Regions from separate parts of the Salimicrobium salexigens genome, predicted to be linked through region 3. Evidence: predicted binding sites of a transcription regulator. Region 3 holds the regulator's gene; each other region holds the start of a gene.

Region 1 (10,855 bases), on a different contig from region 3:
GGAGATCATGCGGATCACCTGTACACTTTTCTTCTGTCCGATACGGTGGGCACGTCCGGCTGCCTGTTCTTCCACTGCCGGATTCCACCACAGGTCGTACAGGATGACCGTATCGGCCCCTGTAAGGTTCAAACCGGTACCGCCCGCTTTCAGGGAAATGAGGAAAATGTCATTTTCTCCTCCATTGAATCGTTCCACATATTCCATACGTTTATCCGATTTCGTGCTCCCGTCCAGATAAAAGCAGTTGTAGCCGAGAGAGGTGAGTTCATCGTACAGCAATGAAAGCATACTCGAGAACTGGGAAAACAGCAGCACCCGGTGATTGTTCTGTTTCAGTTCGTCCAGCAGTTCTTTCAGCTGATCGAGTTTGCCGGAAGTGCCTTCGTAGTTTTCGAGAAACAGAGCAGGGTGGCAGCAGATCTGGCGCAGTCTCGTCAGTCCTGCCAGTATTTCGATCTTCCCTTTCTGCAGTCCTTTGTTCTGAATCGTGTCTTTCACGTCTTTCTGGATTCTTTCGAGATAGGCCAGATACACTTCTTTCTGGTTTCTCGTCAGTTCGGAATACTGGACCGATTCCATTTTATCCGGGAGGTCATCGAGCACTTCCGTTTTCATACGACGAAGGATGAATGGCCGGGTCATCCGGGAAATCTGACTGTGCGGCAGGTTGAGAAACTCTTTTTTATTTTTGTAGAAGCCGGGCATCAGCGTCTGGAAAATCGCCCAGAGTTCGGTCAGAGCGTTCTCGATCGGCGTACCGCTCAAAGCAAAACGGTGCTTCGCATGGATCAGCCTCGTCGCTTTTGATACCTTCGTCGCTTCATTTTTGATGGCCTGGGCCTCATCCAGAATGAAAGCATGGAACTGGTCCGTTTCGTACGCCTCCGCGTCACGGCGGAGCAGCGGGTAGGAAGTGACCCAAATATCCGCCTCCGACTCCTCCCGTATCTGTTCCCTTTCCTCCCGGGAGCCGGAAATGACTTCGGCTTTCAGGCCGGGCGCGAACGTTTCGATTTCCTTCTTCCAGTTGAAGACGAGTGAAGCGGGGGCGACGATGAGTGATCGTCCCACGTTCCCTTTATCTTCGAGTTCCGACAGAAGGAAAGTGATCGTCTGAATCGTTTTACCAAGCCCCATATCATCCGCCAGTATTCCCCCGAGAGAATAATCGGCGAGCGTCTTCATCCAGCGGAAGCCGGTGATCTGGTAAGGACGCAGTTCCGCATCAAGGCCGGAAGGGAGCGGGTGACGGCTCGTTTCGGGATTCCTCAGGTGAGTGATGAGCGTCTGGAATCTCTTTTGCCGCTCCTCCTCGCTCAGTTCCAGCACCTCATCCACCTGCATGCTTCGCATCTGCGAGACGGAGATCGTCGAACCGTCGAGAGAATGGACGTCGAGTTCGTCGGCGAATTCCCGGAACCGGTCGAACGACTCGTTCTGCAGGGAGAGAAGAGTGCCGTCTTTCAGCCGGAAATACTTCTGTTTTTCCATAGCCGCCTGCATGACGTTCGTAATATCTTCGTCATCGATCCCGTCGATTGCAAAAGAGATATCGAGCCAGTCCGTCGATTCGTTTATATCGATCGTCGGTTTCAGCACAGGAGCCGACTGCAGCAGATGTTTCAGCCGTGACGATAAGTACACTTCGGCCTGTTCCTGAAGACGGGGGAGAGTCTCCCTTAAGAAAGTATCGATTTTTTCTTCGTCGTCGATATAGACGAAAGAACCGTCAAACTTGAAGTCCGCCTGCTCGATAAGCTGCATGATTTCGTCTTCTTTCTGAAAATCCCTTTTTACGATCGCCTGATGGTCGGAAGAGGGACGGAAAGGGTCGATACCGTGATCGCCGTAAAGAAACTCGACGTCGATGGTAAGCAGCCAGTCGCGCTGATCGATGGATACGATGCTTCTTACATCTTTTTTGATGATCGACTGTTTCGCCGTTTCGCTGTAGTGCACGTCCCCGGCTTCCTCGAGTACCGGCAGTACGTGGGAAACGATGCCCTCCATATCTTCCGCCGGAATCACCTGGGGCCTGGAGGCAGAGAAAGGGATGGCCTCTTTCCATTTGCGGATTACGTCGTGCTGCTCTTTCGTAAGGGCATAAATCGTATGTCCTTCATACATCAGCCGGTAATCGGACAGGTGCCGGTAGTTCTCCAGTTCCCGGAACGACAGAACGAAATCTTCCTGCCTCCGGTTTACGTGGAAGGACAGTTCCGGTAGCTCCCTGTATTGAAGAGGACCGGGACCCGCCTTCTGTTCCACTATCTTCGTATGTGACTCCGCCAGCAATTCAAGAAGCCGGTGGGCATGAGCGGGAGGTATGGGTAAATACCTCTTTTCCCGGGGAAGAGAAAACTGATCGAAAAACCGTTCTTCTCCTATTATGACGGAAAGAAGGTCGAGAATGGCCGCATCGGTTGCAAAGAGCTGATGAACAGCCGGGTTGTACGTGAATTTCTTCGTTACGGGCAGTTCCTTCTCTTCCGTAACGTGGGTGACGCAGTTTCTTATATCTTTCATGACGTAGGGCTGATACTCCCCCATCTTCAGTTCCAGGGACAGAGCCCGGCTGGACACGTGGAGATAGTAGTGGAACATGAGCGTCGTCTTTTCTTCCGGAAGAACGGTCTCCCGGCGGAAAACTTCGGTCAGCGGTCCCGAATAGGAAACGGGTTTCGGGGACGAGGTATCCCGGGCGAGCGCAGGTGAGAGCTTCTGCATCATCTCTTCCCGAATAGCCAGAAGTACGGCCGCTATATGCTTACAAGTAAAGTACGTTTCGTAAGCTTTGCATTCACAGGTGCTGTCGAAATCGTCCTCATCATAAAAGAAGACCCGCACCTCGTAATCGTCCGTGCCCGTTACTACCGCCCGCCACGACTGGATGGCTTCATTGTAGGAAAGTCCATATACTTTTCCACGTTCGAAGTACGTTTTCCCGCGTTCAAAAAACGCTTCTCCGGTGAGCTGTTTAATTTTGTTCGGTTGTAGTAAAGTAGCTTGCATTGCCGGCATCCTAACTGTTTCAATATTTTCATTCATGTATCGCGTGTATTTAAGCATGGTCCTGATGATCTCCGCCTCCGAAAAACCCGGGGCGGTTTTATCCACTTTTCCTATTATAACAATTATTTTCGTTTTTTGTTGTGCTATACTTTAAAGAAATGAACGATGGAGAATGAGACAGGAAGCGCCGGAGCCGGCTGCACGGATTGATTTTGAAGCGGTTGTGTGCTACTTTTTGTTGAGGGAATGATCAGAGTGGAGGAATTAGAAATGTCAATACAGGAAGAGGTCGGAAAGCGGCGGACGTTTGCGATAATATCGCACCCGGACGCCGGAAAGACGACGATGACCGAGAAAATGCTGCTGTTCGGAAACATGATCCGTTCCGCAGGTACTGTAAAAGGGAAGAAATCAGGAAAATTTGCGACATCCGACTGGATGGAAATAGAGAAACAGCGTGGAATCTCCGTGACCTCGAGTGTCATGAATTTCCCGTACCGGGGTTACCAGGTAAACATTCTCGACACTCCCGGCCACGAAGATTTCAGTGAAGACACCTACCGGACGCTGACGGCGGTGGACGCTGTCGTTATGATCATCGATGCGACGAAGGGAATCGAAGCTCAGACGCTGAAGCTGTTCAAAGTATGCCGGATGAGAGGTATTCCGATTTTTACATTCATGAACAAACTGGATCGCGAAGGACGGGAGCCGTTCGACCTTCTGGAGGAAATCGAGACGGAACTGGAAATCGAAACTTATCCGATGACGTGGCCCGTCGGGATGGGTAAGAGATTCGAAGGGGTGTTCGACCGTCACAACGAGCAGTTCGTCCGCTTTTCGGGAGACGAGCGGGAAGAGTACATCCCGTACAGCGAGCTCGATCAGCACCCGGAACTTACGGAAAATCCGACGTATAAGGAAGCGGAAGATGAGCTGTCTCTCGTTGATGAAGCAGGGGATACGTTTGAAATCGAGAAAGTTCTGAGAGGAGAACAGACCCCCGTATTCTTCGGGAGCGCTCTTGCACCGTTCGGCGTGGAAACCTTCTTCGACACTTTCATCGATATGGCACCGGCTCCGACGCCGCGGAAGTCGACGAAGGGGCTGGTTTCTCCTGAGAATGAAGAATTCTCCGGATTCATTTTCAAAATCCAGGCCAATATGAACCCGAAACACCGCGACCGCGTCGCTTTCGTCCGGGTCTGTTCCGGCAAGTTCGAGCGGGGCATGAGCGTCACTCTCGGGCGGACCGGGAAAGCATTCAAACTGGCCCAGTCCCAGCAGTTCGTCGCTTCCTCCAGTAATACGGTGGAAGAAGGATACGCCGGGGACATCATCGGCATCTACGACCCGAACGTATACCGGATCGGGGATACACTGCTTACCGGGAAAGAGACGTTCGAATACGACGAACTTCCTCAGTTCCCGCCGGAGCAGTTCAAAAAAGTAACGGCCAAAAACGTCATGAAGTCGAAACAGTTCTACAAAGGAATCGAGCAGCTCGTACAGGAAGGTGCCATTCAGCTATTCAAACGTCCGTACTTCGAAGACTATATCATTGGAGCGGTCGGGGAACTTCAGTTTGAAGTTTTTGAATACCGGATGAAGCATGAGTACAACGTCGATATTGAACTCACTCCTTACGGGGAGCGGATACCGCGCTGGCTGAAGGAAGACCAGGTGGACACTTCTCTCTTCGACGACAGGAATATGCTCGTCGAGGACCGGGAAGGCAACAAAGTCGCCCTGTTCAAAAACGACTTCTCGCTGCGCTGGTTCGTAGATAAGCACCCGGACATGGATCTTATCGACCTGTTTGAAGTCAATCAGTATACGCAGACGAACGAATAGACGGCCCTAAGGGTCGTCTGTTTTTTTGTGCCGGGAATACGGCAGGCGGGTTTTCCTTACGATGGGAGGGGATTTCCGCTTCCGAAGGTAACGATTCGGCGTAAATCCCTTCATAAACAGGGCGCATCTTCTTCTTCCCGCCCTCCGGTAACGAATGTTTGTTCGCAGGAGGTTAGAATGATAAACTATTGTGGTAAACTATAGAGGAAAAGATAAGAACGGAGGTTTTTCTTCGTGGAACATACATTTGAACTGCATTCGGATTTTTCCCCGGAAGGTGATCAGCCAAAGGCGATCCAGGAACTGGTGGAAAGAATCAACAGTAATAAAAAACACCACACGCTCCTCGGTGCCACGGGTACCGGGAAGACGTTCACTATGTCAAACGTCATTCAGGAAGTGAAGAAACCGACTCTCATCATCGCCCACAACAAGACGTTGGCCGGGCAGCTCTACAGTGAGTTCAAGGAATTTTTTCCGAACAATGCTGTCGAGTACTTCGTCAGTTACTACGACTATTACCAGCCGGAAGCTTACGTCCCCCAGACCGACACCTTTATCGAAAAAGACGCGAACATCAATGATGAAATAGATAAACTGAGGCACTCGGCGACATCTGCCCTATTCGAACGGGACGATGTCATCATCGTATCCAGTGTCTCCTGTATCTATGGTCTCGGTTCTCCGGAAGAGTACAAAAGCATGGTACTCTCCCTGCGTATGGGGATGGAAAAAGACCGGGACGAGCTGCTGCGGAATCTCGTCGACATCCAGTATGCCCGCAATGATATAGATTTTCAGCGCGGTACTTTTCGTGTGCGCGGGGATTCTGTCGAAATCATTCCGGCCTCAAGAGAGGAACACGCGATCCGGGTAGAGTTTTTCGGAGACGAAATCGACCGTATCCGGGAGGTTGACGTACTCACCGGTGACGTAATCGGTGACCGGGAACACGTCGCTATTTTCCCGGCATCCCACTTCGTAACGAGAGAAGAGAAGATGAAGAAAGCTATTGAAAATATAGAAAAAGAGCTGGAAGAGCAGCTGAAGATTTTCCGGGAAGAAGATAAGCTTCTCGAGGCCCAGCGCCTGGAGCAGCGGACGAATTATGACCTGGAGATGATGCGGGAGATGGGTTTCTGTTCGGGTATCGAGAACTACTCGAGACACCTGACGTTCCGGGAAAAAGGGGCTACTCCTTATACACTGCTCGACTATTTTCCGGAGGATTCCCTCATTATGGTGGATGAGTCCCACGTGACTATCCCGCAGATCCGCGGCATGTTCAACGGAGATAAAGCGAGAAAGCAGGTACTCGTCGATCACGGGTTCCGTCTGCCGTCTGCGCTTGATAACCGTCCGCTCATGTTCGAGGAGTTCGAAAAACACGTGAACGAAATCACTTATCTTTCGGCTACGCCGGGGCCTTATGAACTGGAACATACGGATAAAGTAACTGAACAGATTATCCGTCCTACCGGTCTGCTCGATCCGAAAATCGAAGTGCGGCCGATTCACGGACAAATTGACGACCTGATCGGAGAAGTATACAAACGGCAGGATAAAAACGAGCGGGTGCTCGTCACGACGCTTACGAAGAAAATGTCAGAGGATCTGACTGCCTATCTTAAAGAACTCGGCATTAAAGTGGCTTATCTGCACTCGGAGATCAAGACGCTTGAGCGTATCGAAATCATCCGTGATCTGCGGCTCGGGAAATACGACGTTCTCGTAGGTATCAACCTGCTGCGGGAAGGGATCGATATACCTGAAGTTTCACTTGTAACTATCCTTGATGCCGATAAGGAAGGGTTCCTCCGTTCCCAGCGCTCACTTATCCAGACGATAGGGCGTGCTGCAAGGAACGACGACGGTACCGTTATTATGTATGCCGACAAAATCACCGATTCCATGCAGATTGCCATGGATGAAACAGAGCGGCGACGTGAAAGACAGATCGCTTACAACGAAGAACACGGCATCACGCCGACGACAATCAACAAAGCGATCCGTGATGTCATTCAGGCTACGAGCGAAGCAGAGGAAGAAGAAGAGAGCCCTCTGTTCGATAAGAAACCGTCTGAAATGACGAAGCAGGAGCGTCAGGAATTCATCGATAATATGGAAACAGAAATGAAGCAGGCAGCAAGGGACCTCGATTTCGAACGGGCCGCCGAGCTGCGGGATATACTGCTTGAACTAAAAGCGGGAGGATGACTTGTACATGCCAAGCAAATATATAAGCATCAAAGGAGCAAGAGCCCACAACTTAAAAGGCGTGGATATCGACATTCCGAAGAATAAAATGGTAGTGATGACCGGACTCTCAGGCTCCGGTAAATCGTCTCTCGCTTTCGAAACGATTTATGCGGAAGGGCAGCGGCGCTACGTAGAATCACTGAGCGCCTACGCAAGGCAGTTCCTCGGTCAGATGGACAAGCCGGATGTGGACTCGATCGAAGGACTGTCCCCGGCGATTTCCATCGACCAGAAAACGACGAGTAAAAACCCGCGGTCCACGGTCGGAACAGTGACGGAGATTTATGACTATCTCCGCCTGCTTTACGCCCGTATCGGCCGACCGGTGTGTCCGAACCACGGCATAGAAATCGATTCCCAGACGATCCAGCAGATGGTCGATCAGCTCACCTCCTACGAGGAGCGGACGAAGATGCAGCTGCTCGCGCCGATCGTATCGGGACGCAAGGGAGAGCATAAGAAGACGCTCGAGCGTCTTCGTAAGGAAGGTTACGTACGTCTCCGGATTGACGGGGAAATGAGGGAAGTCTCCGAAGATATTGAACTGGAAAAGAACAAAAAGCATTCTATCGATGTTGTAGTGGACCGGGTAGTCGTAAAAGAAGGGGCGGAAGGACGGATCGCCGACTCTCTGGAAACGGCCCTTGAACTTGGCGGCGGACACGTAACTGTCGACGTAGTCGGTCAGGAAGAAGTGAGTTTCAGTGAACACCATGCCTGCCCGATTTGCGGATTCTCCGTCAGTGAACTGGAACCCCGTAAATTTTCTTTCAACAGCCCGTTCGGGGCCTGTGACCGATGTGACGGTCTCGGCGTGCAGCTTGAAGTGGACATAGACCTCGTCATCCCGAACTGGGACCTTTCCCTGAATGAGGGTGCGATTGCAGCGTGGCAGCCGACGAGCTCCCAGTACTACCCGCAGCTGCTGAAAAGCGTAAGCGCCCACTATGGAATCGATATGGATCTACCGGTAAAAGATATTCCGAAGCAGCAGCTGGAGCGCGTGCTGTACGGAAGCGGAGAAGAAACAATCCATTTCCGCTACGAGAATGACTTCGGAAAAGTCCGGGACAACGATATTTATTTTGAAGGTGTCATTCCGAACGTTTCGCGCCGCTACCGCGAGACTTCTTCCGACTTCATCCGCGAACAGATGGAAGAGTATATGGCGCAGAAACCGTGCCCGAAATGTAACGGCTACCGCCTCGGCAGAGAGGCCCTTTCCGTTAAAGTGAACGGGAAGCATATCGGTCAGGTGACGGACTTTTCCGTAACGGAAGCGAATAATTTCTTCGAAGACGTACCCCTGACCGAGAAGGAAAGAACAATCGCTAATATGATTTTGAAAGAGATCAGTGAACGGTTGAGCTTCCTCGCAAACGTAGGTCTCGATTACCTGACACTGTCCCGCTCTGCCGGTACGCTTTCGGGCGGAGAAGCTCAGCGGATACGACTTGCCACCCAGATTGGATCGGCACTGACGGGCGTACTGTACGTTCTCGATGAACCGTCCATCGGTCTGCATCAGCGGGACAACAACCGTCTGATCCAGACGCTGAAGCGTATGCGTGACCTCGATAACACGCTCATAGTGGTCGAGCACGACGAAGACACGATGCTCGAAGCAGACTACATCGTCGACATCGGGCCCGGAGCCGGAGAGAACGGCGGCCAGATTGTCGCCATGGGTACTCCGAAACAGGTGATGAAGAGCAAGAAGTCGCTGACCGGGCAGTACCTTGCCGGGAATCGGTTCATCCCTCTCCCGCTGAAACGGAGAAAACCGGACGGCCGGACCCTCAAAGTGAAAGAGGCGGAGGAAAACAACCTGAAAAAAGTAGACGCCGAAGTGCCGCTCGGGGTTTTCACCGCAGTGACGGGCGTATCCGGTTCCGGAAAAAGTACGCTCATCAATGAAATACTGTACAAGTCGCTGTCCATGAAGCTTCATAACGGAAAACAGAAGCCCGGGGCGCACGGAGCGATAGAAGGAATCGATCAGCTGGAGAAAGTGATCGAGATCAATCAGGCGCCGATCGGCCGGACGCCGAGATCCAACCCTGCGACTTATACGGGAGTCTTCGATAATATCCGTGATATTTTCGCAGATACGAACGAAGCGAAAATCCGCGGCTATAAAAAAGGAAGGTTCAGTTTCAACGTAAAAGGTGGCCGCTGTGAAGCCTGTCGCGGAGATGGTATCATCAAAATCGAAATGCATTTCCTTCCGGATGTATACGTCCCGTGTGAAGTGTGCGACGGAAAACGTTATAATAGAGAGACACTGGAAGTGAAATACAAGGGTAAAAATATAGCGGATGTGTTGGAGATGACGATCAGTGAAGCGCTCGACTTTTTCTCCAATCTTCCGAAAATCAAGCGGAAACTGCAGACAGTGGAAGACGTGGGACTCGGGTACGTAAGGCTCGGGCAGCCTGCAACTACTCTCTCCGGTGGGGAAGCCCAGCGCGTGAAGCTGGCGAGTGAACTGCACCGCCGTTCCACCGGGAAGTCGTTCTACATTCTGGACGAGCCGACGACCGGTCTGCACGTCGATGACATTTCAAGACTTCTGCAGGTGATCCAGCGGCTCGTAGACAATGGTGATTCGGTAGTGATCATCGAGCATAATCTCGATGTGATCAAGGAAGCGGATCACATCATCGATCTTGGCCCGGAAGGCGGAGACGGAGGCGGGAAAATCATCGCCACCGGTACGCCGGAAGCGGTGGCGGAAGAATCCGCATCCTACACCGGTAAGTTTTTGAAACCGATCCTTGAAAGAGATCGTAAACGCATGGAAGAACGTATGCAAGAGGGAGGCTGACGACATGGAACCGATTGTAAAAGAAGAAGCACAGAAAGAAATTGACAAATTCGCCGGTACGCCGGTGTATGTACATCTGGAAACGACGAACGGGGCGTATGCGAGTCACTTCAATGCCCAGGCACACAACGTCGGTGCCTTCATCCGCAATGCGAACGTTACGTATGAACACGGAAAAATAATCAGCACCGGCGGCGGCTACCGCGTCGGTCTGAAGCTTGAACTCGGCTGGGTATATGCCGAAGGACTCACGGATTACGAGGTAGATGAACAGAACCGTCTGCTGATGGCCGGACATGACGAACAGGGGCGGCTCATGGTAGCCCTTGAAATCAGCGAAACGCCGTTTGCCCACGAGGCCGATTATCATGAGTAAACGGGTCATCGTCATTTTTCCCCACCCTGATGATGAAACGTTCGGTGCCGGTGGGACGATAGCCTCTCTTGTGGAAGAAGGGGCGCACGTCACTTACTGGTGCGGAACGCTCGGGGAGATGGGACGTAACATGGGGAACCCGGTGTTCGCCAATCGTGAAACGTTGTCCATCCACAGGAAGAGGGAGCTCGAGGAAGCGGTATCGGTGCTTGGCATTGACGTCGTCCATCTCGGCTACAGAGATAAAACGATCGAATTTGAACCGCTGGAAGAAATGGTGACACACCTCCGGACGAAACTTGAAGAAGAGAAGCCGGACCTCGTTCTGACCCATTATCCGGGATATGCGGTCCATCCGGATCACGATGCTCTCGGACGGGCGGCGGTGGAAGCGGTGAAAGAAATGGAAGAGCCGCCGGAGCTCTGGCTGCACGCCATCTCGAACGATTCGGAGAAAGACCTCGGGGAACCGGCTATCGCCCGGGACATCAGCAACTACTGGGACACGAAATGGAAAGCGATCC
Region 2 (10,855 bases), on a different contig from region 3:
TCTGAATCAGGTCACGAACCATATGAAGAGAGATTTGCCGGGTGTTCAGCTTGCAGGCGCCCATTACTACGGCATCGGTCTCCCTGACTGTATCGATCAGGGGAAAGAAGCAGCCGGACGAATTATTGAAAGTGAATAATAAAAAAGCTTACAGTCAATCCGTACATAGATTGCTGTAAGCTTTTTAGTAACAACTGTTATATAGTAGCAGGTATAGCAACGGGGCTTCGCTTCACAAGTCTCGGAAACATTCTGTTAAAATGAAAGAAAGAAGCAGCAACCTGCTCCCTTCTTTGATTTATTCATCTGACATTAAAGAGCGGGACCTTCACAGTCATGACACGTATTACCGTAGCAGTCCGCCTGCTCCTGGATTACGTCTCCACATTTGGCACACTGTTTTTTAGGCAAGTTACGGAAGAATTCAACGACGTTCATCATAAGGGTAATGCCTCCTCTGTTTTTATGTTAAATTCATTGTATTATAACAGAAGCGAGAAAGCAACAGGATGTTATAAAACAATTCAAAATAGGACTAAAGAATTATAAAAGGAGGAATATTATGAATATTACAACTATCGGATACTGGGGAGCTTACCCTGCCCAGAACAGCGCGACATCCAGCTATGTAATAGAGGAAAATGGTTTTCGACTGCTTCTGGACTGCGGCAGTGGAGCGCTTTCCCGTCTTCAGGGGTATGTGCCTTTAAGTTCCATCGACGCTGTCCTCATTTCCCATTACCATCATGACCACATAGCTGATATTGGTGTACTGCAACACGCCTGGCTTGTACAGACTCTGCTGGAAAAAGTGAATGGAAAACTTCCGGTCTACGGGCATGAAGAAGACATGGATGGCTTCACCGCTTTGTCCTCTTCCTACACGGAGGCGATCCCTTACGATCCCGATGAACCCGTGACGATAGGGCCCTTCACCATTTCTTTCCTGAAAACCGATCATCCTGTTCCGTGCTACGGTATGCGGATTTCAAATGGTGAATCAGCCATCGTCTATACGGCAGATACCTGTTATCAGGAAGAGTGGATCGATTTTTCCAGGAAAGCGGATCTTTTGATTGCCGACACCAGTTTTTACAGAGGAATGGATGCCCGGACGGCCGGTCATATGACCAGTGAGGAAGCGGCTGCAATCGCTGTGAAAGCGGATGTAGAAGAGCTCTGGCTCAGTCACCTTCCGCATTTCGGCAACCATTCGAAGCTGAAACAGGAAGCTGCGGACGTGTTTCAGGGAGAAGTGAAATTGGCGGAGGAAGGATTGAAGTGGACGGACGAGTAATTGCTAAGAAAGCCCCTCTCCCTTATACTTGAGATAAGTAAAAATTGACAGGAAAGGATGAGAATCTTGCTCTTCATCGATAACGAAGGTATTTATGATCCGACTATTAATCTTGCTATTGAGGAGTACGCACTTAAAAACCTCGATATCAGTGAAACGTACTTACTGTTTTATATTAATGAACCGTCCATCATTATAGGAAAAAACCAGAATGCTGTAGAAGAAATCAACACTGATTTCGTAGAGGAGAATGGCATTCACGTCGTTCGTCGTCTTTCCGGGGGCGGAGCAGTGTATCATGATAAAGGGAATCTTAGCTTCAGCTTTCTTACCAGGGACGACGGAAACAGCTTTCATGATTTCGCAAAATTCACCAAACCCGTCGTGGAAGCACTCAAGCAGCTCGGTGCTCCTGCAGAATTATCAGGCCGAAACGATTTGACGATAGAAGGCCGCAAAATTTCCGGGAACGCACAATTCACGACAAAAGGCCGGATGTTCAGTCACGGTACGCTCATGTTCAATTCCGAAGTGGAAAATGTAGTACGCAGCCTTAACGTGAAGTCGGAAAAAATCCGGTCGAAGGGTATTAAATCGATTCGCAGCCGGGTAGCGAATATTTCCGAATATCTTCCGGAAGGAACGACTATGGAAGAGTTCAAGTCGATGATACTCCGCTATATTTTCGATGTGGAAGATGTGAAGGATGTGCCTCAGTACAAACTGACCGAAGAAGACTGGAAGGGGATCAGAAAGCTTTCGGAAGAACGTTACCGCAACTGGGACTGGAACTACGGAAAGTCACCGAAATCAAATATAAGCCAGACGAAGCGTATTGAAGGCGCAGGAACGTATGACATACGTCTTGATGTAGATAAAGGATATATTAAAAACGCTAAAATCTACGGCGACTTCTTCGGAATCGGGGATGTTTCTGATGTGGAAAATCGTTTAATAGGGACAAAATATGAAAGAGAAGCAATCAGGAAGTCAGTCGAAGACATTGACCTTCCCCACTATCTCGGTAAGATTAATGAGGAAGACTTTTTAACAATTGTGTATTAATCAAACAGGCCCGGCTCCGGAAAGAGTCGGGCCGTTTTGTAGAAAGAAATGCACCACAGTTGAATACGAAAAGTAGGAGGTCCAAATGATGATTACCTGGAGTGAAGAGATAACGATTGATGCAAATATTGAAACAGTATGGGAACTTTTTAAAGATAAGAACATCACCAGGATTATGCCGCAAGTGGAAGAACATGCTCTCATTGAAAAAGAAGAGAACGAGGTAGGAGCAAGGCATCGTCAGACCTACAGGGAAGGAAAGAGAACGGAGACATATATCGTGACGACTTTAGCCTGTGAAGACAGGGAAGAGCACAAACTGAAAGAAGTGACATTCACTGTAGGACGTGCTTTTGATATAAAGACTTCCTATACTTTTCAAAAATTGGCAGGAAACAGAACAAGACTCATTTATGAAGGGACCAATGAGGGTGCCAGCGTTTTAGGGAAAATAATGCTGAAATTCGTCAGGGATAAGAGTAACAGAAAAGTGGTGCATGAGTTTCTGGAAAGAGTGCGGGAGGAAGCGGAGCAGGAGGAAGAAAATGTTCGTTCGGAAAGTTGATGAACAAACGGAACTGCGGCTCGTGGAATTTTTCGACGCAGGTGAACTGTTCGAAATAGTTGAGGAAGAACGGCACTACTTACAAACCTGGCTTCCATGGGTAGAGAATACCCGGGAAGTGCGGGACATGGAAAATGCGATAAGGAATTTTCGTCGCGGTTATGACGAATATGAAAGTATGACCGCAGTCGTCCTTTTTCAGGGAGAGATCGTCGGAGTGGTAAGTTTCAACGAACTGGACTGGACGAATCGCACCACTTACATAGGGTATTGGCTTCGGAGAAGGTACCAGGGGAGAGGGATAATCACGAAGTCCGTCAAATCACTGATTACCTGCGCTTTTTCTACATTCGGTATGAACAAAGTGATTGTCCGGGCCTCTGTGGCAAACGAAACGAGCCGGGCCGTCGCAGAACGTCTCGGGTTTACGAAAGAAGGGGTCTCCCGGTCCGGCGCCCGTATGAATAATCATTTCATCGACCAGGTAATTTACGGAATATTAAAAAAAGAATGGAAATAAATTTGCGAATAGTCTGGCAATAATTTATAATTTAAGTTGATATTCCTTATAATGAATGATTATTCATTCATTTAATAAAAGAAGGGGGAAGCACCTATGAACGTAAGTGAACGTTTAAGCTTGACAGCCCGGGAAATGCCGGGGAAAGATGCGTATATTTTTCAGGGAGAGAGGACGGATTACCGAACTTTCGATGCTAAAGTAACTAAATTCGCAAGCGCTCTCGAAGATGCCGGTTTCGAGAAGGGGGATCACGTAGCTCTTATCAGTGGCAACAGTCCTGTGTTTATGATTGGCCTTTACGGCGCTCTTCGTGCAGGTCTCAGCGTCATTCCTATCAATCCTACGTACACTTCCAAAGAAATGAAGTATATTTTAAAAAATGGCGATGTCAAAGGGGTTATAACGCTTGATGTTCTTGTAAGTCAGCTGGATGTAGTGGATGATGAATTGGATGTCACCCATTATTTCGTTGCGGATACCGGGGCAGATATTGATTTGGAAGCTTTTACTATCTCCCCAAAAATGAAATCGTTTACAAAAACAGTAGAGCAAGGATCAGCTTCATTCACTCCTCCTTCGCTGGATGATGATGACCTGGCGGTTATTCTGTATACCTCCGGGACGACCGGGAAGCCGAAAGGAGCGATGCTTACCCACAAAAACATCTATTCGAACGCAAAAGATGTGGCCACCTATCTGGAAATAAGTGAAGAGGACCGTGTAATTGCAACGTTGCCTATGTTTCACGTGTTCTGCCTGACCGTGGCGTTGAACGCTCCGATTGTAAATGGAGGAACGATTATAGTCATCCCTCAGTTCTCACCGGGAGAAGTGTTCAAAGCTGCGAAAGAGTATGAAGCTACTGTGTTTGCCGGTGTACCTACGATGTACAATTACCTGCTGCAGACTGGAGATGGCCAGGAAAGCACATTTGAAAATATGCGTATCAGCGTTTCGGGAGGGTCTTCTCTGCCGGTTTCTCTCCTCGAAGCTTTCGAGAAAAAATTCAACGTACGGGTGTCGGAAGGGTACGGCTTATCGGAAGCTTCTCCCGTGACGGCTTTTAATCCTTTAGACAGGCCGCGGCGGGCCGGTTCTATAGGACAGAATATCACTAACGTTGAGAATAAAGTCGTTGATGAGCTAGGTCAGGAAGTACCTGCCGGAGAAACAGGCGAGCTCGTCGTCAAAGGGCCGAACGTGATGAAGGGTTATTATAAAATGCCGGAAGAAACAGCGGTAACGATTAAAGACGGCTGGCTGTTCACCGGAGATATGGCGCGTGAGGATGAGGAAGGGTATTTTTATATCGTGGACAGGAAAAAAGATCTGATTATCGTCGGCGGATATAACGTTTACCCGAGAGAAGTGGAGGAAGTCCTCTATCAGCATCCGGAAATTACGGAAGCAGCTGTAGTCGGAGAACCTCATCCGGAGATGGGGGAGGCAGTGATCGCTTTCGTCGTTTCAGATAATCCTTCTCTGAATGAAGAAGCTGTTATTGAATACTGTAAGCAGGAAATGGCGAAGTATAAACTGCCGAAGCGCATAGAGTTCATGGAGGAACTTCCTAAAAATACGACCGGTAAAATCTTAAGGAAGAACCTGCGTGATCATTTACAACAAAGCTAACAGATGTCTGTTGTCAGTTAATAGAAATATCGCAGACACATATGCGGTAGACCGCAAAAAGCTTTCGGTGAGATTTTTTAAAGGCTGTATTATAATGAAAATTGAGAAAGGCAGTTTAAATAACTGTCTGCATGAAAGAAAAGCCTTTGTACACTAAAGAGCCTTTTCATTCATGTAAACCCCTCACTCAAAAGTTAATCAGTCGTCTCTTTTGGCCAATGCTCTCCGTAGCATTGGCTCTTTTTTAGGTTGAACAGAGATAAGAATGCCGAGTGCGGGATAGCGTTGATCGAATACCTCTTCGGAGAAGTCACTTCCTCTCGTAATCCACCATGTATTCTTCTTTAGTAATATAAAATTCTCTGTCGGGGCGGTGGGTTATCAAACCGAGGCGCTCCAGTTTGTAGCAGTTAACCCGTCGATAAGGGTCATCTTCAATGACGGGCAGTTCTTTTTCCTGCTGAACGTAAGCATCCACTGCCCGCTGCATCATATCGATATCTTTTGCGAGCTGAAGGTTTTCCTCTTCAAATACTTCGTAAGTTTCCCGGGACATGTAGAAAGTCTTCCTCGGTTTTTTTTCGATGAAGTGAGCAAGAAGCTCATAGTCGATGGTGAGGTCTTCATTAATGATTACACTTAAAGGTACCCTGTCCGATTTTTTTTCGGCATAATCATTGATGGCTTTTCGTATATCATTCAGGGATAAGTCCATAGTTTCCAGTTCTCTGGGGGCAGATTTCTTTCTCCGAATCCACATAGCACTCTCCTCCGGTATTTTACTGTTATTATATCAAATACGGTGAAGATGTTGGAATTTTCGGAAGAAAATAACAGGAACGTAGACGGTTCGAAAATAATCTGCTATATTTAAAAAGCAATTACTGTACTCACAAGGAAGGGATATGATAACCGTGAAAGAAACGTTGAAAACTGAATATGAAGTAAACGAACGTACAGTTGCTCTCATCGCCATAGAGGAAGAGGGGAAAATCAGAACGAGGGTGATGGAAGTGGAAGATTCATTTATAGTGGACCTGCCCCCCACGAAAGTGATCGACAACTCCTGTAAGTATTTTGGAAGCAACCTCTCCGGTAGAATTTCCGGCACAAAAGCTATTACGAACTACACACACAAATCCCCCATCGTCATCTCCGGGATGCTGAAGCTCTATTACTTCCCGACCATGTCCCCTTCAAGACTTGAATGCTCCTGGATTTCCCACAGTTTTGTACGTGATTTCGCCCCCGGCCAGACCGATCCCAGAAAAACGAGAGTTCAATTTGTAAACAAATTATGTGAAGAATTACCTGTCTCCCCCGGCGTATTTTCGAACCAGCTGGAACGTACCGCCCAATTCAGGCTCATGTACGAAAAACGATTCACTTCTACTGTGAGACATTCTTTTGTTTCAGAGCCTTCTCCATCAGTTCCCATAAGATGAATTCCACTTTCCTGCGGATAGCCGGATTGAAATAGTTTCTCTTTTCCTCATAACCTGCAGCCATAAAGGAAAAAGTGGTAAAGGCTTCGTGCCTTGAGGTTTCAATAACGTAAACCTGATGTGTATCCATAAATGAACGAAGACGCTTTCTTTCTTCCCTGGCACACACTTCCATTTTACCGAGCAACTCGAGGTAAGGTTCTTTAATCTTGTGGGCGCCATTCGCTATATGCCGCCGGTCCTGTTTTATGACAGTGATCGCCATTGTCAGGAACAGGTAGCGGGAGGCTTTATCAAGTTGTTTTTCTTTCAGGTGAGCCATGCCACGACCTCCTCTCATTCATTGCGAACATGTGTTCTTATGTGGTAGTATATCATAGAACCCCTTCGCTTATGCAATCCAATTTTCGAAAGTGACACGGTAGGCAGAAAAGAAGAATTCCAGTAAAATAAAATTACTATAGATAAACAGAGTAGGATGAACCTTTATGCCAACGCTTGAGGAATTGAAATTGCTAGCTGAAAATGATCAATTGTTCGATTACGCTATACGGCAACTGGAGAGGCTGGAGCGCTTTGGTCCGCTTCCCGGTATAGTTCTGCCTCTTATCGAAGCTTTTCTCCCTGTTTTGCCGCTCATAGTATTTGTAGTTGCCAATGCCGTGGTATACGGTCTTATTAAAGGATTTCTCTACTCATGGATCGGAGCTGTGGCAGGAGCCGTACTTGTCTTTCTTGTAGTACGCGGTCTCGGACGTCGGCGTTTTTTTCGTTTTTTGAGAAAGAACCGTCAGGTAAAACGGGTGATGGTGTGGTTTGAAGAGCACGGATTCGGTCCGCTGTTTCTTCTCATGTGCTTTCCTTTTTCCCCTTCCGCCATCATTAATGTCGTTGCAGGATTGTCCGGAGTGAAGACCAGAGACTTTTTACTGGCTGCTGTACTCGGGAAATCCGTAATGATTTTTTCGATAACGTTCGTCGGTGACAGCATCACCTCTTTTACTTCGAACCCTGTCAAAACTATTGTTGTGCTTATCTGTATCAGTCTTTTCTGGCTCCTCGGTAAATATTTGGAGCAGCGGCTGGCGACACGTGCCAGAAGGAAGAAGGGTTGAACCGGACCTCTCCCGGGTAAATTACCAGTATTAAACCCTTTGGAGGAAACGGAATGAATAAACATAAATATCTGTTTCGTGCGGTCATTCTGGCAGCCCTTGTGGCGTTGGTTTTCCGCACTTTTATCTTCGCAAGTTACATTGTGGACGGGGAGTCGATGGAGCCTACGTTATATGATGGTAATCTTTTAATGGTGAATAAAGTCTCCTACGAATGGACGGAAATACATCGGCAGGACGTCATCGTTTTTCATTACAACGAAAAAGACGACTATGTGAAAAGAGTAATCGGTCTCCCGGGGGATGAGATAGCCGTGAAAGACGACGAATTATACGTTAACGATGAACGGTTGGAAGAAACGTATCTTGATAAGCTGCGTCCGGAAGACGGGGAAGTGTTCACCTCCAGTTTCACGCTCGAAGGAATAACAGGAATACCGACAGTCCCTCCGGGTAAACTCTTTGTTCTCGGGGATAATCGCCGGCACAGCCTGGACAGCCGCAGCTTCGGTTTTATCGATTCAGCTTCGGTGGTCGGAAAAGTGTCAATACGTTACTGGCCGATGTCACAGGTGGGTGTAACATTTCAATGAACTGCCGCTCGGGTGGTTCATTTTCTTATGGTATTGTAAAATAAGGAAAAAGGAGGAAGGCGGATGAGCATCAAGTTTATAACCGGACGTTCGGGAGCCGGAAAAAGCAACTACTTTCTGAGTGAAATCGAAGCGAAATTGCAGGAGGAGCCTGCAGGCCGCCCAATTGTATATCTTGTGCCGGACCAGATGACCTTCCAGCAGGAGTATGCGTTATTAAAACGGGGAAATATCGACGGGGCGACGAGGGCCCATGTGCTCAGTTTTTCCCGTCTCGCCTGGAAAGTGTTTCAGGAAACCGGAGGGGCGACGAGATCTTATATAAGCTCTACGGGAGTACAAATGCTGCTCAGAAAAATCGTAGAGGAGCGCACATCCGATTGGAATGTTTTCCAAAAGGCGATGGAGAAACAGGGGTTTATTCATCAGCTGGAAGAAATGATTACGGAATTCAAAAGATATCGCGTGACTCCTGACACACTTGAATCCCAAATGGAGGCCATGGAAGGGTATGTCCACCGGACCGCTGAAGAAAGGGCGCTGCAGGATAAACTGGAAGACCTTCATTATATCTACAGCCGTCTCACCCACTATATGGAAGGCGTCTACGTGGATGGGGAAGACCAGTTGAAGCTGCTCGGAGAGAAAATACTCCACTCTTCATTTCTTCAGGATGCAGAAGTATACATAGACGGTTTTCACAGCTTCACTCCCCAGGAGTATGAGGTTCTGCGCGAACTCTTCCAGCATGCGGAACGGGTACAGGTCACACTGACACTCGACGAAGAAGACGGAGATCCTGAGGATATCGATCTTTTTGCGGAAACGAAAGAAACCTGTGCCATTCTCAGAGAGCTGGCTGAAGAAGGGGGTGTGGAAGTGGAGGAGACGCTCACCCTTTCGAATGAACAGGGCCGTTTTCTTGATCGTAAAGCATTTCAGCACCTGGAGAATAACTTTGAAGAACGTCCTGCCCCTTCTTTCGAAGGAGACGTACCGATCGGTATTTATGAAGCTGTCCATCCCAGGGCGGAAGTGGAAGGAGCTGCCCAGGAAATCCTCCGGCTCGTCCGGGAAGACGGGTACAGGTACCGCGATATAGCAATTCTCATGCGTGATGCCGGTATGTATCACAGTTTAATCGAAACGATTTTCACCGATTATGGTATACCGGTCTTTCTTGATGAAAAGCGGACGATGCTGAACCACCCGCTCCTGGAACTGATACGTTCCGCACTTGATGTCGTAGAGGGGGGCTGGCGCTATGATGCGGTATTCCGGCTGTTGAAAACCGGTTTTATCCCTTCCGGCGATAAGAAACATCCTCTTAACGAAGAAGCCATTGATGAGTTGGAAAATTATGTTCTCGAATATGGCATCCGTTCGAGGGAGCAATGGAGATCGGCGGAGCCATGGAAATATCAGCGATTTCGGGGTTTTGAACAGGCGGCACAGACGGATGAAGAGAAACAGAAGCAGGATCGCATTAACGCATACCGTCATCAGGTGACAGAAGCCCTCGGGAATCTGGATGACGACCTCCGGGGCAGGAAATCCAATGAAAAGAGGGCGACCGCTCTTTTTGAATGGCTGGACAGAATGGACGTTCCGGGCACGCTTGAAATATGGAGAAGTTTCTATGATGAAAACGGAGAAGTGGAGAAAGGAAGGGAGCAGGAACAGGTATGGGACAGTCTGCTTCAACTTCTCGACGAAATGGTGGAGATGATAGGGGAAGAAACTATGTCCCTTCAGGTATTCCGCCAGGCATTCGAAAGTGGTCTCGATGCCCTTACTTTCGCTCACGTACCTCCAAGTATGGATCATATCATTGTCGGAAGCGTGGACCGTTCCAGATTAAACGGCATCAAAGCCGGATTTCTTCTCGGAGTCAACGAAGGAACGTGGCCAATGAAACCTGCCGGAGACGGAATGATTTCTGAGGAAGACCGGGAACTTCTGTCCCGGCATGGAGTGGAATTAGCGGCCGGAAGTCGCGAAAGACTGCTTTACGACCGTTTCTACATGTACCTTGCAGCAACCATGCCGAGCGGGAAATTGTGGGTAAGTTATCCGCTGAGTGACGAAGAAGGTAAAGCGAAAGCGGCTTCTCCCCTGATCACCCGCATTGAAGAGCTGTTTCCGGCCTGCAGGGAACATGTGCTTCTTCAGGATCCGGACGATCTGGAAGAAGCCGAACGTTTTATCACGACGCCGGTCAAGACGCGATCGGCTCTCACTGCCCAGCTGGCCCGTTATATTAAAGGATACCGGATCCAGGATGCCTGGTGGGGCGTGTTGAACTGGTATATTCAGGCGGAAACGAAAGAGAGCACGACGCGAAGAGTGCTTCACAGCCTGTTTTATAAAAATGAACCCGTTCAACTCCAGCAGGAAACAGCCCGCCGCATGCATAAGAAACAGGTGAAAACGAGTGTTTCCGCCCTGGAATCTTACTACAGCTGCGGATTTCAGCACTTTGCCGGTAAAGGGCTGAATCTGGAAGAACGACGGACGTATAAATTGGACGCCCCTGATATAGGTCAGTTGTTCCACGAGGCTCTTCGGCAGATAACCGACTGGATCGGAAAGGAAGGGAAGCGGTTTTCGGAGCTGGATC
Region 3 (10,855 bases):
GAAAGATTTAACAAAAACTGCCGGGGGCGAAGTTGTGAGTGTACTTGTCCAGCAGCTGGAAAAACCTCATAAAGCTCATTATCTTGGCGACGGGAAGCTGGAAGAAGCGAGAGGTGTTATAGAGGAAGATGATATTGAACTGGTAATCATCAATGATGAACTGTCACCGACTCAGCTCCGAAACATTACGAACCGACTGGAAGTCAGAGTAATAGACAGAAGCCAGCTGATTCTGGACATTTTTGCATATAGGGCCAAAACTAAAGAAGGTAAACTGCAGGTGGAACTTGCCCAGTTACAATACCTCCTCCCGAGACTGTCGGGTCAGGGCGTTCAGTTGTCGAGACTTGGAGGCGGAATAGGTACGCGAGGCCCTGGGGAAACGAAGCTGGAAACGGACCGCCGCCACATCAGAAGGAGGATCCGTGATGTAAGGACGAGACTCGATCAGGTCGTGGAGCACAGGAAGCAATACAGAGAACGAAGGAAAGAGAACAGTGCGTTTCAGGTGGCGATCGTCGGATATACGAACGCCGGAAAGACGACCTTTTTCAATAAAATAACTTCCGCCGATTCTCTGCAGGAGGATAAGCTGTTCGCTACACTCGATCCGTTGACGCGGCAGACCCAGCTCCCATCGGGGCTCGAAGTTCTCATGTCCGATACGGTAGGTTTCATACAGCACCTGCCTACAACATTGATTGCCGCCTTCCGTTCCACTCTCGAAGAAGTGACGGAAGCCGACTTCATTCTGCACATCGTGGATGCCTCGGCCTCCGATCATGACCAGCATGAAAAAACGGTCCTCTCTCTTCTTGAAGAACTTGGAGCCGAGAATTTGCCACGGCTTACCGTTTATAATAAGCAGGATAAGGTGGAGGGACCATTTACACCGATGGAAAAGCCGTCGGTCCAGACTTCCTTTAAAGATGACAGAGGAGTCGGGGACGTATTATCGGCAATTGAAGAAGTACTATCGGAAAACTGGGATCCCTACCATACGTATGTGAAAGCGGAAGAAGGTAAATTCTTAAAAACACTGGAGCTTAACACGCTCGTTTACGTACGCGACTTCCTTGAAGAGCGCGGGGAGTACGTAGTGCACGGATATATTGACCCTCTGCACCCTTTGAGGGATAAAGTAATACCGAAGGAGCATAAAGATGAATGATATTGTGAATATAGAAGAGGAAGTCCGTCCTTACAAAGAAAAGATCGAGGACGTTGTGCTGCATAATCAGGAAAAAGTGCTGGATGCTTTTCAAAATCAGAACGTAGCGGATCGTCATTTCCATTCGGAGACAGGCTATGGCTATGACGATGAAGGAAGAGATACGCTCGAAGGAGTTTATGCGGAAATATTCGGAGCTGAAGATGCGCTTGTCAGACCTCAGCTCGTTTCGGGTACCCATGCGATTTCCACCGCTTTTTTCGGTGTTCTCCGTCCGGGGGATGAGCTTCTGTATGTGACGGGCGAACCCTATGACACTCTCCGTGAAGTAATTGTACCTGCCGGGGAAGGAGCAGACCACGGATCCCTGCACGACTTCGGCATCAGTTATCGTGCCTTACCTTTAAAAGAAGGGGAGGTGGATGCAGAGCGTTTCCGGGAAGTCATCACTTCACGAACGAAAATGGTAGCCATCCAGAGGTCCAAGGGGTATGCAGACAGACCTTCTTTTACTATTGAGGATATTGAAGGAATGGTAAAGGAAATAAAAACAGTGAAACCTGATGCGATTGTTTTTGTGGACAATTGTTACGGGGAATTTGTAGAGAAAGCGGAACCACTGGAAGCGGGAGCCGATCTGATCGCAGGCTCCCTCATCAAGAACCCCGGCGGCGGTATTGTACGTACGGGCGGATACATAGCCGGGCGGAAAGAACTGATTACTGCCTGTGCACACCGGCTGACGGCTCCAGGACTCGGCAAGGAAATGGGTGCCACGCTTTCCGTTCTGCAGGAGATGTACCAGGGTATATTCATCGCCCCCCACGTAGTCGGGGAAGCTCTGAAAGGAGCGGTTTACACGGCGAAATATCTGGATAGTTACGGATTCCGGACAAAACCGTCCTATGATGAATACCGTACGGACCTGATTCAGACAGTGTACTTCGACAATGCGGAGCAGATGGTCGATTTCTGCCGGGAGATCCAGAAAGCTTCACCGGTAAATGCCTTCGCCCTTCCGGAACCGGGCCCGCTTCCGGGATATGATTCCGACGTCATTATGGCGGCCGGCACGTTTATTCAGGGTGCGAGCCTTGAACTGACAGCAGACGGCCCGCTCCGGCCTCCCTACATGGCTTTTGTCCAGGGAGGACTAACGGCGGAACACGTGAAAATAGCAGTGCGGCGTGCCGTAAATGCTGTTACGTCATAGGGAACTACGAAAGGAAGCCGGAATACTCCGGCTTTTTTCATGTCAACTTTCCTGACATCGCTTGACAATTGTTTGTTTTGAATTATAATAATAGTAAGAATTCTTGGAGGGGGTGGCAGAAGTGAGTGATGAAGTACGACGTTCCATGCCGCTGTTTTCTATGGGAATCGTCCAATCCCTTACTGCCCTCACTCCGAGGCAAATTCGTTATTACGAGCAGAATGGGCTGGTGACTCCGGCCCGTTCCAAAGGGAATCAGCGACTGTTTTCGTTTAATGATGTAGACCGGCTTCTTGAGATTAAATCACTTGTAGAAAAAGGGGTCAATCTTGCGGGTATCAGGCAGGTGTTCGATTTGAAACAGGAAACGCCCCGCCCTGATTACAAACCCGGGGAAGTACAGGAAGTCTACCATCAGCTCAGCGAAAAAGAGTTACGGAAAATGCTTCGTAAGGAAATTGAGAATGATGCAGGAAAAGGAAATTTTGGACTCAGACAGGGAGAATTATCAAGATTCTTTCACTAAATTATGGGAGGCACACGCATGGGCTTAACAAGAGAAGAAATTTACAAGAAGATCGAGGAAGAGAACGTCAAATTCATCCGTCTGCAGTTTACGGATATGCTCGGTATTATTAAAAACGTGGAGATCCCGTTCAGTCAGCTCGACAAAGCTCTGGATGGAGTGATGATGTTCGACGGTTCTTCCATTGAAGGATTCGTACGAATCGAGGAGTCCGATATGTATCTGGTACCGGATTTCGATTCTTTTCTCGTACTTCCATGGACTTCCGAGAAAGGGAAAGTGGCACGATTCATCTGTGACATTTACAACACGGATGGTACTCCATTCGAAGGGTGCCCCCGCTATAACCTGAAGCGCAACCTGAAAAGAATGGAAGAGCTCGGTTTCTCCGCTTTTAACCTTGGTACCGAACCGGAATTTTTCCTGTTCAAGATGGATGAAAACATGAATCCTACCCTTGAACTGAACGATAAAGGCGGCTACTTCGACCTTGCTCCGACCGACCTCGGGGAGAACTGTCGACGGGATATCGTACTGGAGCTTGAGGAGATGGGTTTCGAAATTGAAGCTTCCCACCACGAAGTCGCTCCCGGGCAGCATGAAATCGACTTCAAATATTCGGAAGCAGTGAAGCACTGTGACGATATCCAGACGTTTAAACTCGTTGTTAAAACCATCGCCCGTAAACACGGTCTGCATGCAACGTTTATGCCTAAACCTCTCTTCGGAGTGAACGGTTCCGGTATGCACGCAAACATGTCTCTGTTCACGGAAGAAGGAAATGCTTTCTTCGATGAGAACGGCAAAGAACAGCTCTCGGATGTAGCTTACCAGTTTACTGCCGGTATTCTGAAGCATGCCATGGCTTTCACGGCAATAACCAACCCGATAGTGAATTCCTATAAGCGTCTCGTTCCGGGATACGAAGCTCCTTCTTATGTAGCCTGGTCGTCCCAGAACAGAAGTCCGCTCATCCGCGTTCCGACGTCCCGTGGAGTGAGTACACGTATCGAAGTACGCAGTGTCGATCCGGCTGCCAACCCGTATATGGGGATGGCCGCTCTGCTTGCTGCGGGTCTCGACGGTATCGAGAACAAACTGGAGGTACCTGAACCGGTGGATCGCAACATTTACGTGATGGATGAGGAAGAGCGCAGAGAAGCGGGAGTGACCGATCTTCCGGCTACACTGTATGATGCACTTCAGGAACTTAAGAAGAATGATGTGATGGTGAAGGCGTTGGGCGAACACCTGTATGAGCACTTTATCGAAGCGAAAGAAATCGAGTGGAACATGTTCCGTACCCAGGTACACCCTTGGGAGAGGGAGCAGTATCTGCAGACGTATTAATGGGAACCTCTCTCAGGGGAATTTCCGTTGAGAACGTTTAGATTTACATGACCATAAAACCATAAAACTAAATTAAAAATCCTCCATTACCGGCCGGTAATGGAGGATTTTTAAGTGTATACAGGGGGAGCGGTTCAGTGTACGTTCCTGAATAAGCCGACCACTTTTCCGAGAATGGTGACGTCATCGAGAAGGATAGGCTCCATGGAGGAGTTTTCCGGCTGAAGGCGTACGTGATCCGCTTCTTTGAAGAATCGCTTCACTGTAGCTTCACCCTCGTCTGTCATACCGACAACGATATCTCCGTTTTGAGCGGTGTTCTGCTTACGGACGATTACCTTGTCTCCGTCAAGAACGCCGGCTTCTATCATACTTTCTCCCTGGATGACGAGTATGAAAGTATCTTCCTCCGTGCTGCTTATCGTATCCGGCACCGGAAGATATTCTTCGATGTTCTCTACTGCAGTTATAGGAACACCGGCGGTTACTTTACCGATCACGGGAGCGAACGTCGCTTCCCCTTTAGGGATTTTAGTACCTTCCTCCAGGTCTATCACTTCGATCGCCCGCGGTTTCGTCGGGTCTCTCCGAATGAAACCTTTCTTTTCCAGTCTCGCGAGGTGGCCGTGTACGGTAGAACTGGAAGCAAGACCTACGTACTTACCGATTTCCCTGACGGACGGGGGATATCCTTTGTCGATCACTTCCTGTTTTATGAAATTCAATATTTCCTGCTGTCGTTTGGATAGGTTAGTCATAATGTCACATCCTGTATAGAAAATTTATTACATATATTGTAGCACGTAGGATGCCGGAATACAAACAGGCGTTCGAACTTTTGTGTTGACAGGAACAATAGTTCGTATATAATGATATTTACACGAACATAAGTTCTAAGGAACAATAGTTCTATCGGGAGGTATTCCATGTTTCATAAATTATCCAAGCAGGATCTTACTCATATCGTTCTGTTCATTCTGAGTCTGGTTTTCCTATACATTGCAATGGTTTCCAGTGTTTAAATCCTGTATCATTTCTCTGTGGGAGAGGTGGTAAGGATGAAAGCGGTCTTGTATTGCAGAGTAAGTACGGAAAAAGAAACCCAGGTTACGTCTATACAGAGACAGAAGGAAGAACTTAAAAAACTTGCGGAGAACCATAGTATGGATATTGTGGAAGTTATCGAAGAAAAAGCCAGCGGGTACTCCATCGAAAGGGAAGGTATACTTCGTGCACTTGATATTTTCTCCTCGAAAAAAGCGGAAGCACTCCTGATTCAGGATGAGACGAGACTCGGCAGGGGGAACACGAAGATCGCCCTTTTACACCAGCTCGAAAAGCTCGATGTGACGATCTATACGGTGACGGGGAGCGGGGAAATGGAGATTTCCGAGTCTGATTCCATGGTTCTGCAGATCGTCGGAGTGGTGGAAGAGTATCAGCGTTATCTTCATAACATGAAAATTCGACGAGGGATGAAAAAAGCGGTGGAAGATGGTTATGACCCTTCCAAAAATTTGAAGAACATCGACCAGGCCAGGGGGCGGGAACGTATTGATTTCCCTGTGACGGAAGTGGCACGTCTCCGGGAAAAGAAGCTCACGTTTCAGGAAATTGCGGCTACTCTCCGCGGTATGGGGTATGATGTCTCCAAAGCGACGGTGCATCGCAGATATAAAGAAAGCCAAACATTTGAAAATGAAAATACGTCGCGTTATCATAAGTAAAGATAATACCCTTCAGTATATACAGGGTAAGTAAAGAGGTGACAAAACATGTTGGCACAACACAAGCTTGATCGTATAAACGCTTTAGCTAATAAGAAAAAAGAGCAGGGCCTTTCTTCTGAAGAGCAGAACGAACAGCATGAATTGCGTCAGGAATATTTACAGAACGTGAGAAAATCTTTTAAGAACCATTTAAAAGGCATGACGGTCATCGATCCGGAAGGACAGGACGTTACCCCGGAGAAAGTGAAACGTATGCAGCAGAATGAGAAAAAACATTAAAAACCTGCGGGAATCGCAGGTTTTTTGTGTGAAAGCGGTTTACTGACTTGCTACGAAACCTATTTCATTATAGGATTATACTTGTTACATATTCCGCATCAGAAAGGGGAATGGCATTGACTAAAGATATTGAACAGAAGTCTATTAATACTATTCGTACACTGACGATCGACGCAGTGGAAAAAGCGAGTTCGGGGCATCCTGGTATGCCGATGGGCACGGCGCCTATGGCTTACAAACTCTGGACGGAGTATATGGAGCACAACCCGAAGAACTCCGACTGGTTCAACCGTGATCGGTTTGTACTCTCGGCAGGCCACGGATCCATGTTGCAGTACAGTCTGCTTCATCTTTCCGGATATGACGTAACGATGGATGATATCAAAAATTTCCGCCAGTGGGACTCCAAAACGCCCGGACATCCGGAAGTGGGGCATACGCATGGCGTGGAAGCGACGACCGGACCGCTCGGCCAGGGTATTGCCATGGCTACCGGGTTCGCGATGGCGGAAGCCCATCTTTCGGCCAACTACAATACAGATAAACATTCAATCATTGATCATAATACGTATGTCATCTGCAGTGATGGAGACCTTATGGAAGGTGTATCTCAGGAATCCGCGTCTCTTGCGGGTCACCTCGGTCTCGGAAAACTCATAGTACTATATGATTCCAATGACATCTCTCTTGACGGGGAGCTGAACCGTGCGTTCAGTGAAAGCGTAGAGAAGAGATACGAAGCCTATGGCTGGCAGGTTCTGCGTGTAGAAGACGGAAATGATACGAAAGCTATCACCGATGCACTCGATAAAGCGAAGAAAAATACCGAACAGCCGACGATGATCGAAGTGAAAACCGTCATCGGCTACGGTGCACCGAACAAATCGGGTAAAGCGGATGCGCACGGAGCACCTCTTGGGGAAGACGAAGTGCAGCAGACGAAAGACTACTATGGCTGGGAATATGAAGAAACGTTCTATGTGCCTGATGAAGTTTATGAAGACTTCCAGGAAAAGATCCAAAAACGCGGGGAGAAGAAAGAGGAAGAATGGAATAAGCAGTTCGAAGAATACAGAAAAGCTAACCCTGAGCTGGCCGAAGAACTTGAAAAAGCCATCAAAGGTGAACTTCCGGAAGATTGGGAGCAGGTTCTCCCTGCTTACGACACGTCCAGTGACAAAGCGGCCACCCGTGCAACGTCCGGGGAAGCGATCAACGCTCTTTCCGATAAAATCCCTTACTTCTTCGGCGGAAGTGCCGACCTTGCAGGTTCCAACAAGACGACGGTCAAGGCGCAGGAAGACTTTTCAAAAAATAACTATGCAGGAAGAAACATCTGGTTCGGTGTCCGTGAACACGCTATGGCAGCGGCTCTGAACGGAATGGCTTTACACGGAGGCCTTAAAGTATACGGAGGCACATTCTTCGTTTTCAGTGACTACCTGCGCCCGTCTCTCCGTTTGTCAGCTATTCAGAATCTTCCGGTGAATTATGTGTTCACGCATGACTCTATTGCTGTAGGGGAAGACGGCCCGACTCACGAACCTGTAGAACATCTGGCTGCACTTCGGGCTATTCCGAACCTCTCGGTCATTCGTCCGGCAGACGGGAACGAATCCAGTGCGGCGTGGAGACTGGCACTGGAATCCACGTCCAACCCGACAGCTCTCGTGTTGACCAGGCAGGGACTGCCGACGCTGGAAGGGACGAAAGAGAAAGCTTATGAAGGTGTGAAAAAAGGAGCTTACGTACTCAGTGACTCCGACAAAGACACACCGGATACCATTCTTCTGGCTTCCGGATCGGAAGTGCAGCTGGCTATGGCAGCCAAAGAAGAGCTTAAGAGCAAAGGCGTAGATGCCCGCGTTGTCAGCATGGCTTCCTTCGATCGTTTCGAAGCTCAGAATGATGCCTATAAAGAAGAAGTATTGCCGAACAGTGTACGTAATCGCGTAGCTATTGAAATGGCTTCTTCCTTTGGCTGGGAGCGTTTCGTCGGTCTTGACGGTAAAGTAGTGGGTATTGACCGCTTCGGAGCTTCGGCACCTGGAGCGACCGTTATTGAAAACTTCGGTTTTACTGTCGAAAATGTTGTGAAGCACGTAGAAAGCTATGTGAAGTAGGACAAGAATCGGGGACTTCGGAAAACTATCCGGAGTTCCTGTTTATTACATAAGGCTCTTCACTTCCGCAGTTTTAAGGGCGGAAGACTTAGCCGGTGTCCGAGGTCTTGAGTTTTAAGCCCGGAGGAACGATATGGTATAATACAGGTAGAGAAACGTTGGGGAACAGCAGTCCGGCAACGGGTCCCGGGTACAGTTTTGAAATTTTTCAAACGTGATCGGCGGGTGCCGGAAATTATGATCGAAACTATTGAGTCATAAATATTGTGTACATCTGTTCACCCGTCTATTGTAATCCCCGTTTCAATTTACTATACTGTTATGGGATATATTATGAAAGGGGAAACTTATTATGGAATTAGGAATTATATGGATTATTCTGATTGCATTAGTCGCGTTAATAGCAGGAGCGGCTTTAGGCTTTTTCATCGCCAGAAAATATATGATGAATTATTTGAAGAAAAACCCTCCAATCAATGAACAGATGCTGCGGACACTGATGATGCAAATGGGTCAGAAACCCTCACAGAAGAAGATCAACCAGATGATGAAACAGATGAACAACCAGATGGACAAGTAAGCGCCGCTCCATCTTCCCTGCCTGTCCTGCCGGTTATCCGGTATGGCGGGCAGGTTTTTTTGTGTTTTGTCAGAGAAGACGCTGGCAAGTAACATAAATTACATTTAAATGTCTTCTTGAGGGGGATGGAGGGGAAATCAGTGGAGACTTATGATGGGACATCCTTCGAAAAAGAATAGATCCTTAAAAGAAATCGAAGGATTTTTCACAAAAGCTTACGAAGATATGTTTTCTAACGAAGAACAGCTTACTGATACACTCCTTCAGGGGATTATCTCTCCTTATGTGCATGATCGGGGGAAACTGAGTCTTTTTCAGCAGAAATAAAAACATTCGTCTAAATGCTCGGTGGATAAAACTGACAGGGCCCAAATGAGGGTTCTGCCTGTTTTATGGTTTTCGTTAAACTGGAGGATAGTGATAAAAAATGAAGAAGGTATCTCTGCTTTTCAAATAAAGGGTGTGGTATGATACACCTGTAAAGTTTCAAACTGAAGCGGGATGATGCCTGCATCTCCAATGACATTGTTGACGTTTTCGGAAACTACGTAAAGGAGGAATCCGGATGGAACTGTATTTCTCGCGCAACACATCTCCTTTGTCCCGACTGATTCAGTATTTCACGAAAGGAAAGTGGAGTCATAACGCTATTAAAGTGGGGGATTACCACATTATCGATTCCCGTTTTCCGGGAGGCGTCCGGATAAGGCACTTTGATTTGAAAGATTACAAAGTACTCGAAGTGGAAGGAGACCCGCGTAAAGCTCTGAAACACATTGAAAAACGCTACGATCTCAGACTGTTTTTCTGGTACGGCATTAAATACGGAAAACCATGGAACGATCCGAACCAGATGATTTGCAGTGAACTGATCGCGGAAGCCTCCAATGATGAGAACTTACGTGGTAAAACACCAAGCGAACAGTACAGATATCTCAAAAACAGTGAAAAAGTGATCAAAGATACGAAGCGTTAACATTCTAACTTGAAACTTAGTAGCAACTCCGAAATATTAAAAAAACAATTATTAACGATGTCGTTCGTCTTTTATGATAATTTTTGATAGAATGTATTCAGCTATGTAATTGAAAGGTCACAGGGGGATTTTTTTGCGATGAAAATTAACAGTAATGATTTGATATTGAAAACGATGACTTCCATCATCGCTTTTATTCTGCTAGGATTCTCGATATATTTATTTTTTGCCGGGCACAATGCTCCCGGAGGAGGGTTTATCGGCGGTCTTATGACGTCCGCTGCCATCGTACTGATGAATATGGCTTACGGACAGGAGGCAATGAAGAGCTCCCTGCCGATCAACTTCCGTTTTCTGTTTAAACTGGGACTGCTGATCGCTCTTGCGACAGGCATGGGGTCGTTTTTATTCAATGAACCGTTTCTCAGTCAGACATTCGCCTACTTTCAGCTTCCCGTGCTCGGACGTACCGAGTTGGCCACGGCACTGCTGTTTGATCTTGGGGTTTATCTCACTGTTATCGGGATTACGATGACAATCATCTTGTCGATCGCTGAGGATCACAAAGAAGAACTCTCGGAGTAAGGGGTTATTCGATGAATACGTTTTTATTAATAGCTTCTACGATAGTCGGTGCTTTTATGGCGGTAACGATGATATTCGTACGGAAGAAAGTCGCGGAAAGACCTGCAAGTATTAAAAAGATCGTGCTCCCTCCATTGTTTATGAGCTCGGGGGCGCTGATGTTTCTGTTTCCGGTCTTCCGGATCAGTCTGTCCCAGGTACTGGAGGCCCTCAGCGTCGGAGTGGTATTTTCGGTTTTTCTCATACTTACCTCCCGTTTTGAAACACGTGGAGGGGAAATCTATCTTAAACCGTCCAGACTTTTCATAGGAGTTCTGTTCGG

The links. Region 3 encodes LexA, which represses DNA repair genes until DNA is damaged. Its sites were predicted from a motif close to CGAACATATGTTCG; they were not measured.
Region 1: the regulator LexA is predicted to act here: its motif matches at 5,021-5,034, upstream of uvrB (excinuclease ABC subunit UvrB).
Region 2: the regulator LexA is predicted to act here: its motif matches at 6,874-6,887, upstream of BW931_RS00570 (YhjD family protein).

Annotation. Positions count from the first base shown of each region.
Region 1 covers NZ_FTOK01000004.1:111,095-121,949, forward strand. The annotation lists gene BW931_RS06165 (DEAD/DEAH box helicase) at 1-3,015, opposite strand, end outside; gene BW931_RS06170 (peptide chain release factor 3) at 3,286-4,869, shown strand; gene uvrB (excinuclease ABC subunit UvrB) at 5,104-7,086, shown strand; gene uvrA (excinuclease ABC subunit UvrA) at 7,094-9,955, shown strand; gene BW931_RS06185 (YojF family protein) at 9,960-10,331, shown strand; gene bshB2 (bacillithiol biosynthesis deacetylase BshB2) at 10,324-10,855, shown strand, end outside.
Region 2 covers NZ_FTOK01000001.1:91,935-102,789, forward strand. The annotation lists gene hemY (protoporphyrinogen oxidase) at 1-139, shown strand, start outside; gene yhfH (protein YhfH) at 313-441, opposite strand; gene BW931_RS00530 (MBL fold metallo-hydrolase) at 563-1,297, shown strand; gene BW931_RS00535 (lipoate--protein ligase) at 1,364-2,362, shown strand; gene BW931_RS00540 (SRPBCC family protein) at 2,448-2,927, shown strand; gene BW931_RS00545 (GNAT family N-acetyltransferase) at 2,908-3,447, shown strand; gene BW931_RS00550 (fatty acid--CoA ligase family protein) at 3,544-5,082, shown strand; gene BW931_RS00560 (DUF3939 domain-containing protein) at 5,393-5,842, opposite strand; gene BW931_RS00565 (competence protein ComK) at 6,009-6,527, shown strand; gene BW931_RS00570 (YhjD family protein) at 6,472-6,849, opposite strand; gene BW931_RS00575 (TVP38/TMEM64 family protein) at 7,016-7,642, shown strand; gene lepB (signal peptidase I) at 7,696-8,235, shown strand; gene addB (helicase-exonuclease AddAB subunit AddB) at 8,299-10,855, shown strand, end outside.
Region 3 covers NZ_FTOK01000003.1:185,889-196,743, forward strand. The annotation lists gene hflX (GTPase HflX) at 1-1,171, shown strand, start outside; gene BW931_RS05090 (methionine gamma-lyase family protein) at 1,164-2,384, shown strand; gene BW931_RS05095 (MerR family transcriptional regulator) at 2,506-2,910, shown strand; gene glnA (type I glutamate--ammonia ligase) at 2,929-4,260, shown strand; gene lexA (transcriptional repressor LexA) at 4,395-5,018, opposite strand; gene BW931_RS05110 (YneB family resolvase-like protein) at 5,319-5,987, shown strand; gene BW931_RS05115 (DUF896 domain-containing protein) at 6,036-6,269, shown strand; gene tkt (transketolase) at 6,380-8,392, shown strand; gene BW931_RS05125 (YneF family protein) at 8,745-8,972, shown strand; gene BW931_RS05130 (hypothetical protein) at 9,123-9,299, shown strand; gene BW931_RS05135 (hypothetical protein) at 9,538-9,948, shown strand; gene BW931_RS05140 (Na(+)/H(+) antiporter subunit B) at 10,087-10,533, shown strand; gene BW931_RS05145 (CcdC family protein) at 10,545-10,855, shown strand, end outside.